3 regions of the Enterococcus sp. AZ170 genome follow, and region 3 is predicted to be linked to each of the others. Evidence: a T-box and tRNA genes for the amino acid it is inferred to sense, from the RefSeq annotation. Region 3 holds a T-box; the other regions hold tRNA genes.
The links. A T-box is a leader RNA that pairs with one kind of tRNA and senses whether it is charged. The one in region 3 lies ahead of IGJ55_RS13215 (valine--tRNA ligase), so its partner is inferred to be a tRNA-Val.

Region 1 (4,621 bases), 1.3 Mb from region 3:
AGTTACGATTGCATGCGAGGTTAAGGTGAAGAGCCGGAGCCGCAGCGAAAGCGAGTCTGAATAGGGCGAATGAGTATGTAGTCGTAGACCCGAAACCATGTGATCTACCCATGGCCAGGTTGAAGGTGTGGTAAAACGCACTGGAGGACCGAACCCACGTACGTTGAAAAGTGCGGGGATGAGCTGTGGGTAGCGGAGAAATTCCAAACGAACTTGGAGATAGCTGGTTCTCTCCGAAATAGCTTTAGGGCTAGCGTCGAAGTTAAGAATGATGGAGGTAGAGCACTGTTTGGACTAGGGGCCCATCTCGGGTTACCGAATTCAGATAAACTCCGAATGCCATTCATTCATATTCGGCAGTCAGACTGCGAGTGATAAGATCCGTAGTCGAAAGGGAAACAGCCCAGACCACCAGCTAAGGTCCCAAAATATATGTTAAGTGGAAAAGGATGTGGGGTTGCACAGACAACTAGGATGTTGGCTCAGAAGCAGCCACCATTTAAAGAGTGCGTAATAGCTCACTAGTCGAGTGACCCTGCGCCGAAAATGTACCGGGGCTAAACATATTACCGAAGCTGTGGATCACACCTCTGGTGTGATGGTAGGAGAGCGTTCTAAGGGCGTCGAAGCTAGATCGTGAGGACTAGTGGAGCGCTTAGAAGTGAGAATGCCGGTATGAGTAGCGAAAGACGGGTGAGAATCCCGTCCACCGTATGACTAAGGTTTCCTGGGGAAGGCTCGTCCGCCCAGGGTTAGTCGGGACCTAAGCCGAGGCCGAAAGGCGTAGGCGATGGACAACAGGTTGATATTCCTGTACCAGTTGTTTTTGTTTGAGCAATGGAGGGACGCAGGAGGCTAAGGAATGCATGCGACTGGAAGTGCATGTCCAAGCAGTAAGTCTTGAGTAGAGTCAAATGCTTTACTCTGTACGGACAAGCTGTGATGGGGAGGGAAATAATAGTACCGAAGTTCCTGATGTCACACTGTCAAGAAAAGCTTCTAGTGAGAAAACAACTGCCCGTACCGTAAACCGACACAGGTAGTCGAGGAGAGTATCCTAAGGTGAGCGAGCGAACTCTCGTTAAGGAACTCGGCAAAATGACCCCGTAACTTCGGGAGAAGGGGTGCTGACTTCGGTCAGCCGCAGTGAATAGGCCCAAGCGACTGTTTATCAAAAACACAGGTCTCTGCAAAATCGAAAGATGAAGTATAGGGGCTGACGCCTGCCCGGTGCTGGAAGGTTAAGAGGATGGGTTAGCTTCGGCGAAGCTCAGAATTGAAGCCCCAGTAAACGGCGGCCGTAACTATAACGGTCCTAAGGTAGCGAAATTCCTTGTCGGGTAAGTTCCGACCCGCACGAAAGGCGTAACGATTTGGGCACTGTCTCAACGAGAGACTCGGTGAAATTTTAGTACCTGTGAAGATGCAGGTTACCCGCGACAGGACGGAAAGACCCCATGGAGCTTTACTGTAGCTTGATATTGAGTGTTTGTACCACATGTACAGGATAGGTAGGAGCCGATGAACCCGGAACGCTAGTTTCGGTGGAGGCGCTGGTGGGATACTACCCTTGTGTTATGAACCCTCTAACCCGCACCACTTATCGTGGTGGGAGACAGTGTCAGGTGGGCAGTTTGACTGGGGCGGTCGCCTCCTAAAGAGTAACGGAGGCGCCCAAAGGTTCCCTCAGAATGGTTGGAAATCATTCGCAGAGTGTAAAGGCAGAAGGGAGCTTGACTGCGAGACTTACAAGTCGAGCAGGGACGAAAGTCGGGCTTAGTGATCCGGTGGTTCCGCATGGAAGGGCCATCGCTCAACGGATAAAAGCTACCCTGGGGATAACAGGCTTATCTCCCCCAAGAGTCCACATCGACGGGGAGGTTTGGCACCTCGATGTCGGCTCGTCGCATCCTGGGGCTGTAGTCGGTCCCAAGGGTTGGGCTGTTCGCCCATTAAAGCGGCACGCGAGCTGGGTTCAGAACGTCGTGAGACAGTTCGGTCCCTATCCGTCGCGGGCGTTGGAAATTTGAGAGGAGCTGTCCTTAGTACGAGAGGACCGGGATGGACTTACCGCTGGTGTACCAGTTGTTCTGCCAAGGGCATTGCTGGGTAGCTATGTAGGGAAGGGATAAACGCTGAAAGCATCTAAGTGTGAAGCCCACCTCAAGATGAGATTTCCCATTTCTTTAAGAAAGTAAGACCCCTCAGAGATGATGAGGTAGATAGGTTGGAAGTGGAAGTGCAGTGATGTACGGAGCGGACCAATACTAATCGGTCGAGGACTTAACCAAAGAAACGAAATAAAAAAGTTTTTCGGAATGTTTGATTCTATTACTTCAATCCAGTTTTGAGTGAATAATCACTCAACTAAATAGCAACAACACCCAGTGTGGTGGCGATAGCGAGAAGGATACACCTGTTCCCATGCCGAACACAGAAGTTAAGCTTCTTAGCGCCGATTGTAGTGAAGGGTTTCCCTTTGTGAGAGTAGGACGTCGCCACGCTAAAGTGTTGTCTTGGAGGTTTAGCTCAGCTGGGAGAGCACCTGCCTTACAAGCAGGGGGTCGGCGGTTCGATCCCGTCAACCTCCATTTTTTGAGCCGTTAGCTCAGTTGGTAGAGCATCTGACTTTTAATCAGAGGGTCGCAGGTTCGAGCCCTGCACGGCTCATAGGAATATTTTGCGGGTGTGGCGGAATTGGCAGACGCACTAGATTTAGGATCTAGCGCCTTACGGCGTGGGGGTTCAAGTCCCTTCACCCGCATTTTTAGTCTTGTTTTTAACTAGGCGCTTATACGCCGGCTTAGCTCAGTTGGTAGAGCATCTGATTTGTAATCAGAGGGTCGAGGGTTCAAATCCTTTAGCCGGCATCCAGACTGCGGAAATAGCTCAGTGGTAGAGCACCACCTTGCCAAGGTGGGGGTCGCGGGTTCGAACCCCGTTTTCCGCTTAGCTTGTTCTTTCGCCGGGGTGGCGGAACTGGCAGACGCACAGGACTTAAAATCCTGCGGTGAGTGATCACCGTACCGGTTCGATTCCGGTCCTCGGCATTGCTTTGAAACACTATAAATGTCAATTGTACAATTGACAGAATAGATGTTGGCAAGTACGAAGTAGATGAATTCATCTGGCTTTGATCCTTGTTTTAGCACCCATAGCTCAACTGGATAGAGTGCTTGACTACGAATCAAGAGGTTAGGGGTTCGACTCCCTTTGGGTGCATTTTAAAATACGGGAAGTAGCTCAGCTTGGTAGAGCACTTGGTTTGGGACCAAGGGGTCGCAGGTTCGAATCCTGTCTTCCCGATTCATTTTGTGGGGCCTTAGCTCAGATGGGAGAGCGCCTGCTTTGCACGCAGGAGGTCAGCGGTTCGATCCCGCTAGGCTCCATTAGTAACAATTTATTATTTTCGCGGTGTAGCTCAGCTGGCTAGAGCGTCCGGTTCATACCCGGGAGGTCGGGGGTTCGATCCCCTTCGCCGCGATTCCTTTTTAAGAGCCAAGGACCTTTAGCTCAGTTGGTTAGAGCAGACGGCTCATAACCGTCCGGTCGTAGGTTCGAGTCCTACAAGGTCCATTGTAGTGACACTTATATTTATTCCGGAGGATTACCCAAGTCCGGCTGAAGGGAACGGTCTTGAAAACCGTCAGGCGGGTAAAACCGTGCAAGGGTTCGAATCCCTTATCCTCCTTTGTTGATAAACATCAGTGCTAAAGCACTGTGGTTATCAATACTTGGCGAAGAAAGTGAGAGAAGTAAACCTTACTAGAAATCACCAAGAGTATCACCTTTCTATAGTCAAGATAGACTATAATTATCGCGGGGTGGAGCAGTCAGGTAGCTCGTCGGGCTCATAACCCGAAGGTCGTAGGTTCAAATCCTGCCCCCGCAATTGCTTTTAAAGAAGCAAAAAGTTATTAGTGACGCAACACAATAACGAATGGTTTGGTAGTTCAGCTGGTTAGAATGCCTGCCTGTCACGCAGGAGGTCGCGGGTTCGAGTCCCGTCCAGACCGTTTTAAATTTTTGCGGGTGTAGTTTAGTGGTAAAACCACAGCCTTCCAAGCTGTCGTCGCGAGTTCGATTCTCGTCACCCGCTTTATGGGCCTATAGCTCAGCTGGTTAGAGCGCACGCCTGATAAGCGTGAGGTCGATGGTTCGAGTCCATTTAGGCCCATTTTTAAATTATTTTCTTGGGGAAGTACTCAAGTGGCTGAAGAGGCGCCCCTGCTAAGGGTGTAGGTCGGGTAACCGGCGCGAGGGTTCAAATCCCTCCTTCTCCGTTTCATAGCGGCCCGTTGGTCAAGCGGTTAAGACACCGCCCTTTCACGGCGGTATCACGGGTTCGATTCCCGTACGGGTCATTTTTTATATTTATTCCGGAGGATTACCCAAGTCCGGCTGAAGGGAACGGTCTTGAAAACCGTCAGGCGGGTAAAACCGTGCAAGGGTTCGAATCCCTTATCCTCCTTTGTTGATAAACATCAGTGCTAAAGCACTGTGGTTATCAATACTTGGCGAAGAAAGTGAGAGAAGTAAACCTTACTAGAAATCACCAAGAGTATCACCTTTCTATAGTCAAGATAGACTATAATTATCGCGGGGTGGAGCAGTCAGGTAG
Region 2 (4,621 bases), 1.3 Mb from region 3:
CAGGTTACCCGCGACAGGACGGAAAGACCCCATGGAGCTTTACTGTAGCTTGATATTGAGTGTTTGTACCACATGTACAGGATAGGTAGGAGCCGATGAACCCGGAACGCTAGTTTCGGTGGAGGCGCTGGTGGGATACTACCCTTGTGTTATGAACCCTCTAACCCGCACCACTTATCGTGGTGGGAGACAGTGTCAGGTGGGCAGTTTGACTGGGGCGGTCGCCTCCTAAAGAGTAACGGAGGCGCCCAAAGGTTCCCTCAGAATGGTTGGAAATCATTCGCAGAGTGTAAAGGCAGAAGGGAGCTTGACTGCGAGACTTACAAGTCGAGCAGGGACGAAAGTCGGGCTTAGTGATCCGGTGGTTCCGCATGGAAGGGCCATCGCTCAACGGATAAAAGCTACCCTGGGGATAACAGGCTTATCTCCCCCAAGAGTCCACATCGACGGGGAGGTTTGGCACCTCGATGTCGGCTCGTCGCATCCTGGGGCTGTAGTCGGTCCCAAGGGTTGGGCTGTTCGCCCATTAAAGCGGCACGCGAGCTGGGTTCAGAACGTCGTGAGACAGTTCGGTCCCTATCCGTCGCGGGCGTTGGAAATTTGAGAGGAGCTGTCCTTAGTACGAGAGGACCGGGATGGACTTACCGCTGGTGTACCAGTTGTTCTGCCAAGGGCATTGCTGGGTAGCTATGTAGGGAAGGGATAAACGCTGAAAGCATCTAAGTGTGAAGCCCACCTCAAGATGAGATTTCCCATTTCTTTAAGAAAGTAAGACCCCTCAGAGATGATGAGGTAGATAGGTTGGAAGTGGAAGTGCAGTGATGTACGGAGCGGACCAATACTAATCGGTCGAGGACTTAACCAAAGAAACGAAATAAAAAAGTTTTTCGGAATGTTTGATTCTATTACTTCAATCCAGTTTTGAGTGAATAATCACTCAACTAAATAGCAACAACACCCAGTGTGGTGGCGATAGCGAGAAGGATACACCTGTTCCCATGCCGAACACAGAAGTTAAGCTTCTTAGCGCCGATTGTAGTGAAGGGTTTCCCTTTGTGAGAGTAGGACGTCGCCACGCTAATTATTCCGGCATAGCTCAGTTGGTAGTAGCGCATGACTGTTAATCATGATGTCGTAGGTTCGAGTCCTACTGCCGGAGTTCCTTAATATAGGACTTATGAGTAATACTTTGCTTCCTTTAACTCTGGAGAGTTGTCCGAGTGGCCGAAGGAGCATGATTGGAAATCATGTAGACGGTTAACGCTGTCTCAAGGGTTCGAATCCCTTACTCTCCGTATTAAGTTTTTATTGGCCCGTTGGTCAAGCGGTTAAGACACCGCCCTTTCACGGCGGTATCACGGGTTCGATTCCCGTACGGGTCATTTATATTTTTTGGAGGTTTAGCTCAGCTGGGAGAGCACCTGCCTTACAAGCAGGGGGTCGGCGGTTCGATCCCGTCAACCTCCATTAAATTACGGTTTGGTAGTTCAGCTGGTTAGAATGCCTGCCTGTCACGCAGGAGGTCGCGGGTTCGAGTCCCGTCCAGACCGTTTTACATTTTTTGGCGCAGTAGCTCAGTTGGTAGAGCAACGGATTGAAGCTCCGTGTGTCGGCAGTTCGATTCTGTCTTGCGCCATTTGGAGGAATAGCGAAGTGGCTAAACGCGACGGACTGTAAATCCGTTCCTTAGGGTTCAGTGGTTCGAATCCACTTTCCTCCATTATCTTAGTAGGGATATAGTTAAACGGTATAACTACGGTCTCCAAAACCGTCATTGTGGGTTCGATTCCTACTATCCCTGTTAATAGTTTATGGCGATTGTGGTGAAGTGGTTAACACAGCGGATTGTGGTTCCGCCATGCGTGGGTTCGATCCCCATCAGTCGCCCTTAGCTTTTAATTTTTATTATATGTTTTATGGCGATTGTGGTGAAGTGGTTAACACAGCGGATTGTGGTTCCGCCACGCGTGGGTTCGATTCCCATCAGTCGCCCTTAGTTCTAATTTTGGGGTATAGCCAAGCGGTAAGGCAACAGGTTTTGATCCTGTCATGCGTTGGTTCGAATCCAGCTACCCCAGTTTTCTCTTTTAGAGATTGTTTTATAGTTAAATATGGCGGTATAGCCAAGTGGTAAGGCAGAGGTCTGCAAAACCTTCATCACCGGTTCAAATCCGGTTACCGCCTTGCAAAATTATTTCATGCCGGCGTGGCGGAATTGGCAGACGCGCTGGACTCAAAATCCAGTGCCCGCGAGGGCGTGCCGGTTCGACCCCGGCCGCCGGTATAAAAAAACTACGATGATCATCGTAGTTTTTTTTATGAAATTATGAAATATCGGCTCTTTGTCAACTAATGTTGGTAAAGAAAAACCAAAGAATTAAATCGATTAGTATGATCCCTAGAGGAACTTTCCTCTAGGTTTTTTGGCTCTTTGTCAACTAATGTTGGTGAAGAAAATCTAAAGAATTAAATCGATTAATATGATTCCTAGAGGAAATTTCCTCTAGGTTTTTCTATTTTCTTGAAAAAGAATAGTGCCAAAACATAAAGAAATTCTCAACTTAAAATTGTAAAAATTACGAAACCCATAAGCATTTCTCTTCAACACTTTAATATGGTTGTTTAAACATTCCAATGGTCCATTAGAATAAGGCAATTCTAGCGCATTTTTAATTTCATTTTTGTACTTCTTAAAAGTACCAATAGTCGTTTGATAATAGGTAGGAAGACGACAAAAATCTTCGTCTAATAGTGCACAAAACCGAGCAAAATCTCTTGTCTGTACGGCATAAAGAAAGTCCTGATAACAGGTGTAGCCACTTTTCAATTCGTCATCATACGCAAGTAATCGATCCACGACTTTTGTTTCAGTTAAATAAGTGCGGAAGGTGAGTCGATTGATTTTTTTAGGTTCATAAAATCGTTTCAAGACACGGTAAACAGAGGAAACTGAGACCTTCTTTTGACGCGCAATTTCACTCATAGAGGAAACTGAGACCTTCTTTTGACGCGCAATTTCACTCATAGAAGTGGTTTTTCTGAGCAGATCGGCAATGGATAACTTCACTTTAGTTGAAATCGAACAATGTTTTTCAACAAGACTCGTTTTAGCAACGAACGATCGATTGCAGGATTGACAGAAGAAACGGCGTTTCTTCAAGCGTAAATGAGTTTGATACTCCGAAACATCATTCAATAAAATCAGACAGCTTGTAAAGCCCCAACGGATAATCGCCTCCTTTTCTTCTCCCTCATAGTGAGGACAAACATGAGCAGCATAATCGAGCGTACCAGAGAAGACCTGACAAATTCTTCCTTTGATCGATTCATTTTTTAAGCAAATTTCATTAAAAGTGATGTTTAAGTCTAGAATATCTAAGGTTTCTTTGATAAGATTTGTATAGGACATCTTGATTTCTCCTTTTTGAATGGTTTTAGACGACTTAATTCTAAAGGATATCAGGGTGTCTTTTCTATTATTTTGCATTAAAAAAGATGCCGGTGATTTCTCACCAACATCAGAAAGTATAGAGCCGAAATATCAAATTGTCTTTTTTCTTTTTCTATTCAGTTGAAAATAGTTGATCAACTCATTCTTTTATAAACTAAAAAAGTGGGAAATCAGAAGAAAATGATTTTTCACTTTTTTTAGTTTTAAAATAAAGATTCATTCATAAAAAATGCGGTAATATAAAAGATTTCATCTTCTGGAATTACAATGGCATAGTATGTTTCTAAAAATTGACTATTTTTTCGAACACTGGCAATTTCAGTTGAATATTTTTTTTTGAAAGCTAATGTTTTTGGAAAACTACTAACACTTTTATCCTTTTTTAGTCGATCAATCATGCAGACGACATGACAAGCTAAACCTACTTTTATTTCGTAAGAAACATTTGGATTGATTTCAGCAGCTATTGCTTCAACCCACTCTCGAACAGAGATTATTAGTTCTTTTCCGTGTTCATATTCTAGCATATTTGCGATATTATGTTGCATACCGTCAAAAGCAATCTCATAATCGATCAGTGATTGAATATTTTTAGTTTTAGTCTCATCTAAAGCATCTGTAATCGTAAAGTGTGGCGAAGTTAAGGAAAGTTGAAAAGTACCAATTGTACAAATGATTTTTCCAGAAAGAGTTAAATTTTTAAGCGTTTGTTCCAGTAATTTTTCGTCAGTAATTTGTAATGATATAAGTTCACAAGCATCTCCACGAAAGTTTAAGCGGTTACTCAGCATTTTTTTGATCAATTGAGCTGAGCCTTCACCAGTTGTACACAGTGTTAGAATATATAACTTTGATTCCTTTCGTTCATCGTCACTATTTTTTTGATAAGTAGAAAGGCCTTTAATGTTTCTGGTCGATTCAAATACCTCATTAAGTTCGTAACCTAGAGAAGCTTTTCTGCTCGCTTCCAGCACATGAAGAGTGCTGACTAGCTCAATACAGCGAATGTCAATACGCAGTTTTTGTTGCAACTCATCGCTAAAGTTGATTAACGACCCCATATCAACTAATAATAGGACGTCTTTTAGTTGATCTTTTGCTATTAGATAATTTTTAATATTGTTTAGAGTTACGATTGGTTTTTCCTCAAGAGACATATCAAAACCTACG
Region 3 (4,621 bases):
ACGGCTGGCATTCCAGATTTTATTGATAAAGTTCCAAGAGGCATCCATTTTTTCATAACTGAAACGCATATCTTGACCAGGTGTTGAACCATTGGACATAAACCAGCGCAACGCATCTGCCCCGTATTTATCGATGACTTCCATCGGATCGATTCCGTTTCCTAGCGATTTACTCATTTTGCGTCCATCTTCTGCTCGGATCAAGCCATGCATCAAGACATTTTTAAATGGTGCTTGTCCTGTAAATTCTAAACTTTGGAACATCATGCGGCTAACCCAGAAGAAAATGATATCGTAGCCTGTTACTAATGTGCTAGTTGGGAAATAACGCTGATAATCAGCTGCTTCTTCATCAGGCCAACCCATTGTTGAAAATGGCCATAAAGCTGAACTAAACCATGTATCTAATACATCTGAATCTTGAGTCCAATTTTCCGGATCGGCTGGCGCTTCCATGCCAACGTACATTTCACCTGTTTCTTTATGATACCAGGCAGGAATTTGATGACCCCACCATAATTGACGTGAGATCACCCAGTCGTGGACATTTTCCATCCAACGCAAGAATGTTTGATTAAAGCGTGGTGGATAAAATTCTACCGCATCCTCTGTGTCTTGATTTTTGATTGCTTTTTCAGCAAGTGGTGCCATTTTAACAAACCATTGTGTGGATAAACGAGGTTCAACGACAACGCCGGTACGTTCTGAATGACCGACACTGTGATTCATTGTTTCGATTTTAATGAGGCGACCCATTTCCTTTAGATCAGACACGATCAATTTACGTGCAGCGAAACGATCCATTCCTGCATATTTACCTGCTAAATCATTCATAGAACCATCTTCATTCATCACATTTACACGAGGTAAATCATGACGATTGCCCACTTCAAAGTCATTTGGATCATGGGCTGGCGTGATTTTTACGACACCTGTTCCAAATTCCATATCTACATACTCATCCGCAATAATCGGGATTTCTTTGTCTACTAATGGCAATGTGACTGTTTTTCCGATCAAGGCTTGATAACGCTCATCATCTGGATGAATAGCAATCGCTGTATCGCCTAACATTGTTTCAGGACGTGTTGTTGCGATTTCCACAACGCCTGTTCCGTCAGTCAGTGGATAACTCATATGATAAAAGGCCCCTTCGATATCTTTGTGGATAACTTCGATATCAGATAAGGCTGTTTTGGCTTTTGGGTCCCAGTTGATGATGTATTCCCCACGGTAAATCAGGTCTTTTTCGTATAAAGAAACGAAGACTTTACGAACAGCTTGAGATAATCCGTCATCTAAAGTAAAACGTTCACGGCTATAATCTAGTGATAAGCCCATTTTTGCCCATTGTTCACGGATATGAGAAGCATATTCTTCTTTCCAATCCCAAACTTGCTCAACAAATTTTTCACGGCCTAAATCGTAACGAGAAATATCTTGTTCAGCTAATTTTTCTTCAACTTTTGCTTGGGTTGCGATACCTGCGTGATCCATTCCTGGCAACCATAAAGTATCAAAGCCTTGCATTCTTTTTTGGCGGATGATCATATCTTGTAAGGTTGTATCCCAAGCATGACCTAAATGAAGTTTTCCCGTAACATTTGGCGGCGGAATCACGATCGAATAGGGTTTTGCATCTTTGTTGCCATTTGGTTTGAATAGATCTTGATCTAGCCATTTTTGATAACGGCCCTGTTCTACTGCTGTGGGTTGGTATTTAGTTGGCAGATTTTTTTCTTCTGTCATGTAGATTCCTTCTTTCAGTTTTAATTTAAATGAATGGTGAAACGACAAACTAAGGTGACAACGTTTCTTATTAGTCGCCTTGTACTGTTCAACATCAGATTGCTTCACAATCTGTGATGAACATGTAAAAAGCCCTAAAATACTTTCGTATTTTAGGGCGTAAACTTCTGTACGCGGTACCACCTAAATTGTGTCTGACGATCCAGACACCGCTTCATTCGTGAGGTAACGATCACTACTCGAATCATTCTACTCCATTCAAATCATTGACTCCCAAGCTACCTTCTTACTGGTTATGTGAAAATCTTCCACCAAGTGATTTTCTCTCTATAACGATGCCAGTCGTACTCCTCTTGATCATGGTCTTTGGTTTATTTTAACATTGAATAGGAATATAAGTCAATTTGAAAAAAATCAACGAGCTGCTTTGGCTTGTTCTAACGCTTTATCATAATCTGGCTCTTCCGAAATTTCAGTGGAAATTGCTTCATAAGTGATTTTGCCCTCTTTATCGATCACAAAAATACCTCGAGCTAAACGTCCCATTGCCGGAATAAATAAACCATAGGCATTCCCAAAGGTTCCATCTGTATCGTGTAAAATTTCCATATCTACACCTTCAGCTGCACACCAATTCGCTTGTTCGTCTTTTGTATTATTTGATATCGTGATAAATTTAACGCCAGCAACAGTCGCTGCTTCTTGATTGAAACGTTTCGTTTGTAATGAACAGATTCTAGTATCAATATCTGGTACAACGCTGATCAAAACTGGCGTACCAGTGAAATCTGACAAGTTTACAATTTCATCGTTTAAATTTTTTAGTGAAAACGCTGGGGCCTTAGTCCCTACCTCAGGTTGAACACCAATGATTTCTACTACTTCGCCTTTTTTTGTTACGTTCATTATTTTTTCCTCCTCTAATTTAAAAACTGAATACGTCACTTATCATCGAAGAAACATAGGAAAATTCGGCTGTGACATTCTTTGTCACATTCATATTTTATCTTTTTTCCGAGATACAGACTCATAAAGCTAGATATTTAAGTTTCAAGAGCTCAACAAATGACAATTACTGCTCTCTATTTAGTATAGAGGAAGGAGGGCCAGATGACAAAGTTCTTGCCTTCTAAGCTTTTTTACTAGAAAAAGTCTCATCAAAATAAATCAATGTCTGTAGTTCTGTTGTTAAATCAATGTATTGTACATTCACGTTATGTGGAACTGTCACACGGTCAGGTGCAAAATTTAAGATTGCTGTAATACCCGCATCAACAATTTTATCGATTGCTTCTTGTGCAAATTGACTTGGTACAGTTGATATCGCAACTGTTACACCTGTTCGTTTGATCTCATCTTCTAATTTTTCCATTGGCTGAATAACGATATCATCGACCGATAAGCCAATTAATTCTGCTTCTGTATCAAAGGCACAAACAATATTTAAATTTTCATTGCGCCTAAAATTATTTTTTATCAGCGCTTTCCCTAAATTACCACAACCAATCAAAGCAATCCGTTTCTCTTCTTGTGTATTTAAAATATGACTGAACACTTCAATCAAATAAGGGACATCATAACCATAACCACTTCGGCCTAGCTCCCCTAAATGCGAAAAATCACGACGGATCGTAGCAGATGGGACTTGAATCACATCACTGAATTCTTTAGATTTGATTCGAGTCACACCAGAATCACCTAGCATTTTTAGATAGCGTAGATACAACGGCAAACGTTTAGCAGTTGCTTTTGGTATTGTTTTTTCTTTATGTAATTCTTTCATTTCCCGACCTCCTTGTTACTCATTTCACATATATAGTTTAGCATGCTTCGTTACAAGGAGCAACTTGTTTGTGAAATAAATAGCAGATATTAGAAAAACCTAATAATGAAAAGAACAGACTCGATAGCGTTATCAAGTCTGTTTTTTCAACTTTTATAGTAAATCGGAAAATTCTTCATTTTTTTCACTCAACTCAGTTATTTCACTAACTTTTAAGCCAGCTATCGAACGAGCTATTAAACCTTCAATATCTAATCGCGCTTCATATGCTTGGGCCTTGTCTAGTTTTGGTCTTGTTTTGGGTTGAGGGGGAGCAAAAATTGTACAGCAATCTTCAAAAGGCTGGATTGCTAATTCAAAGGTATCAATTTTTTCTGCGATCTCAATGATCTCCCCTTTATCCATTGAAACGACAGGACGAATAATCGGTGTAGTAGTTACTTCATTGATTGCTACCATACTTTGCAATGTTTGAGATGCAACTTGACCTAGTGATTCACCGTTGATGATCACCAATCCTTTTCTTAATTCACGGATAGTATCCGTTAGACGCAACATCATCCGACGCGTCACCGTCATTAGATAGCCTTCAGGTACAACTCGCTTGATTTCTTCTTGAATCTCAGTAAAAGGAACTTCGATGAATTGAATACTACCAGCATACGGTGCAATTTTTGCTGCTAAATCCTTTGCCTTTTGCAATGCTTGTTCACTTGTATATGGCGGACTAGCAAAATGGACAGCCTCGACTTCGACCCCACGTTTCATCGACAAATAGCCGGCAACTGGTGAATCGATGCCTCCAGAAAGCATTAGCATACCACGCCCACTAGTCCCAACTGGTAAACCACCGGCACCACGAAGCGTCTCATATGAAAGATAGGCACCTTCTTTACGGATTTCGACACGAATATTTATATCTGGTTTTTTCATTTGCACAGCAATTTCAGGGAAGACTTCAAACACAGCCCCACCTAATTCTCGATTTAATTCATTTGAATCCAATTCAAAATCATGATCCGAACGCTTAGACGTGATTTTAAACGTTTGCCCTGGTTGATAGGCAGATTGGATGATACTTTGGACCAT

Region 1: it has a tRNA-Val gene. The T-box ahead of IGJ55_RS13215 (valine--tRNA ligase) is inferred to sense a tRNA for this amino acid. The anticodon was not compared.
Region 2: it has a tRNA-Val gene. The T-box ahead of IGJ55_RS13215 (valine--tRNA ligase) is inferred to sense a tRNA for this amino acid. The anticodon was not compared.

The regions. Positions count from the first base shown of each region.
Region 1 covers NZ_CP172947.1:505,823-510,443, forward strand. The annotation lists rRNA gene IGJ55_RS02385 (23S ribosomal RNA) at 1-2,291, shown strand, start outside; rRNA gene rrf (5S ribosomal RNA) at 2,389-2,504, shown strand; tRNA gene IGJ55_RS02395 (tRNA-Val) at 2,519-2,591, shown strand; tRNA gene IGJ55_RS02400 (tRNA-Lys) at 2,598-2,670, shown strand; tRNA gene IGJ55_RS02405 (tRNA-Leu) at 2,683-2,764, shown strand; tRNA gene IGJ55_RS02410 (tRNA-Thr) at 2,798-2,870, shown strand; tRNA gene IGJ55_RS02415 (tRNA-Gly) at 2,879-2,950, shown strand; tRNA gene IGJ55_RS02420 (tRNA-Leu) at 2,965-3,050, shown strand; tRNA gene IGJ55_RS02425 (tRNA-Arg) at 3,149-3,222, shown strand; tRNA gene IGJ55_RS02430 (tRNA-Pro) at 3,233-3,306, shown strand; tRNA gene IGJ55_RS02435 (tRNA-Ala) at 3,317-3,389, shown strand; tRNA gene IGJ55_RS02440 (tRNA-Met) at 3,411-3,484, shown strand; tRNA gene IGJ55_RS02445 (tRNA-Ile) at 3,503-3,576, shown strand; tRNA gene IGJ55_RS02450 (tRNA-Ser) at 3,602-3,691, shown strand; tRNA gene IGJ55_RS02455 (tRNA-Met) at 3,819-3,892, shown strand; tRNA gene IGJ55_RS02460 (tRNA-Asp) at 3,943-4,016, shown strand; tRNA gene IGJ55_RS02465 (tRNA-Gly) at 4,029-4,099, shown strand; tRNA gene IGJ55_RS02470 (tRNA-Ile) at 4,104-4,177, shown strand; tRNA gene IGJ55_RS02475 (tRNA-Ser) at 4,196-4,283, shown strand; tRNA gene IGJ55_RS02480 (tRNA-Glu) at 4,293-4,364, shown strand; tRNA gene IGJ55_RS02485 (tRNA-Ser) at 4,382-4,471, shown strand; tRNA gene IGJ55_RS02490 (tRNA-Met) at 4,599-4,621, shown strand, end outside.
Region 2 covers NZ_CP172947.1:1,476,449-1,481,069, forward strand. The annotation lists rRNA gene IGJ55_RS07095 (23S ribosomal RNA) at 1-865, shown strand, start outside; rRNA gene rrf (5S ribosomal RNA) at 963-1,078, shown strand; tRNA gene IGJ55_RS07105 (tRNA-Asn) at 1,086-1,159, shown strand; tRNA gene IGJ55_RS07110 (tRNA-Ser) at 1,207-1,295, shown strand; tRNA gene IGJ55_RS07115 (tRNA-Glu) at 1,311-1,382, shown strand; tRNA gene IGJ55_RS07120 (tRNA-Val) at 1,395-1,467, shown strand; tRNA gene IGJ55_RS07125 (tRNA-Asp) at 1,477-1,550, shown strand; tRNA gene IGJ55_RS07130 (tRNA-Phe) at 1,564-1,636, shown strand; tRNA gene IGJ55_RS07135 (tRNA-Tyr) at 1,640-1,720, shown strand; tRNA gene IGJ55_RS07140 (tRNA-Trp) at 1,731-1,801, shown strand; tRNA gene IGJ55_RS07145 (tRNA-His) at 1,815-1,887, shown strand; tRNA gene IGJ55_RS07150 (tRNA-His) at 1,920-1,992, shown strand; tRNA gene IGJ55_RS07155 (tRNA-Gln) at 2,007-2,078, shown strand; tRNA gene IGJ55_RS07160 (tRNA-Cys) at 2,114-2,184, shown strand; tRNA gene IGJ55_RS07165 (tRNA-Leu) at 2,201-2,284, shown strand; gene IGJ55_RS07170 (transposase) at 2,504-3,409, opposite strand; gene IGJ55_RS07175 (sigma 54-interacting transcriptional regulator) at 3,655-4,621, opposite strand, start outside.
Region 3 covers NZ_CP172947.1:2,733,466-2,738,086, forward strand. The annotation lists gene IGJ55_RS13215 (valine--tRNA ligase) at 1-1,749, opposite strand, end outside; T-box leader at 1,900-2,119, opposite strand; gene tpx (thiol peroxidase) at 2,164-2,655, opposite strand; gene IGJ55_RS13225 (redox-sensing transcriptional repressor Rex) at 2,879-3,532, opposite strand; gene thiI (tRNA uracil 4-sulfurtransferase ThiI) at 3,686-4,621, opposite strand, start outside.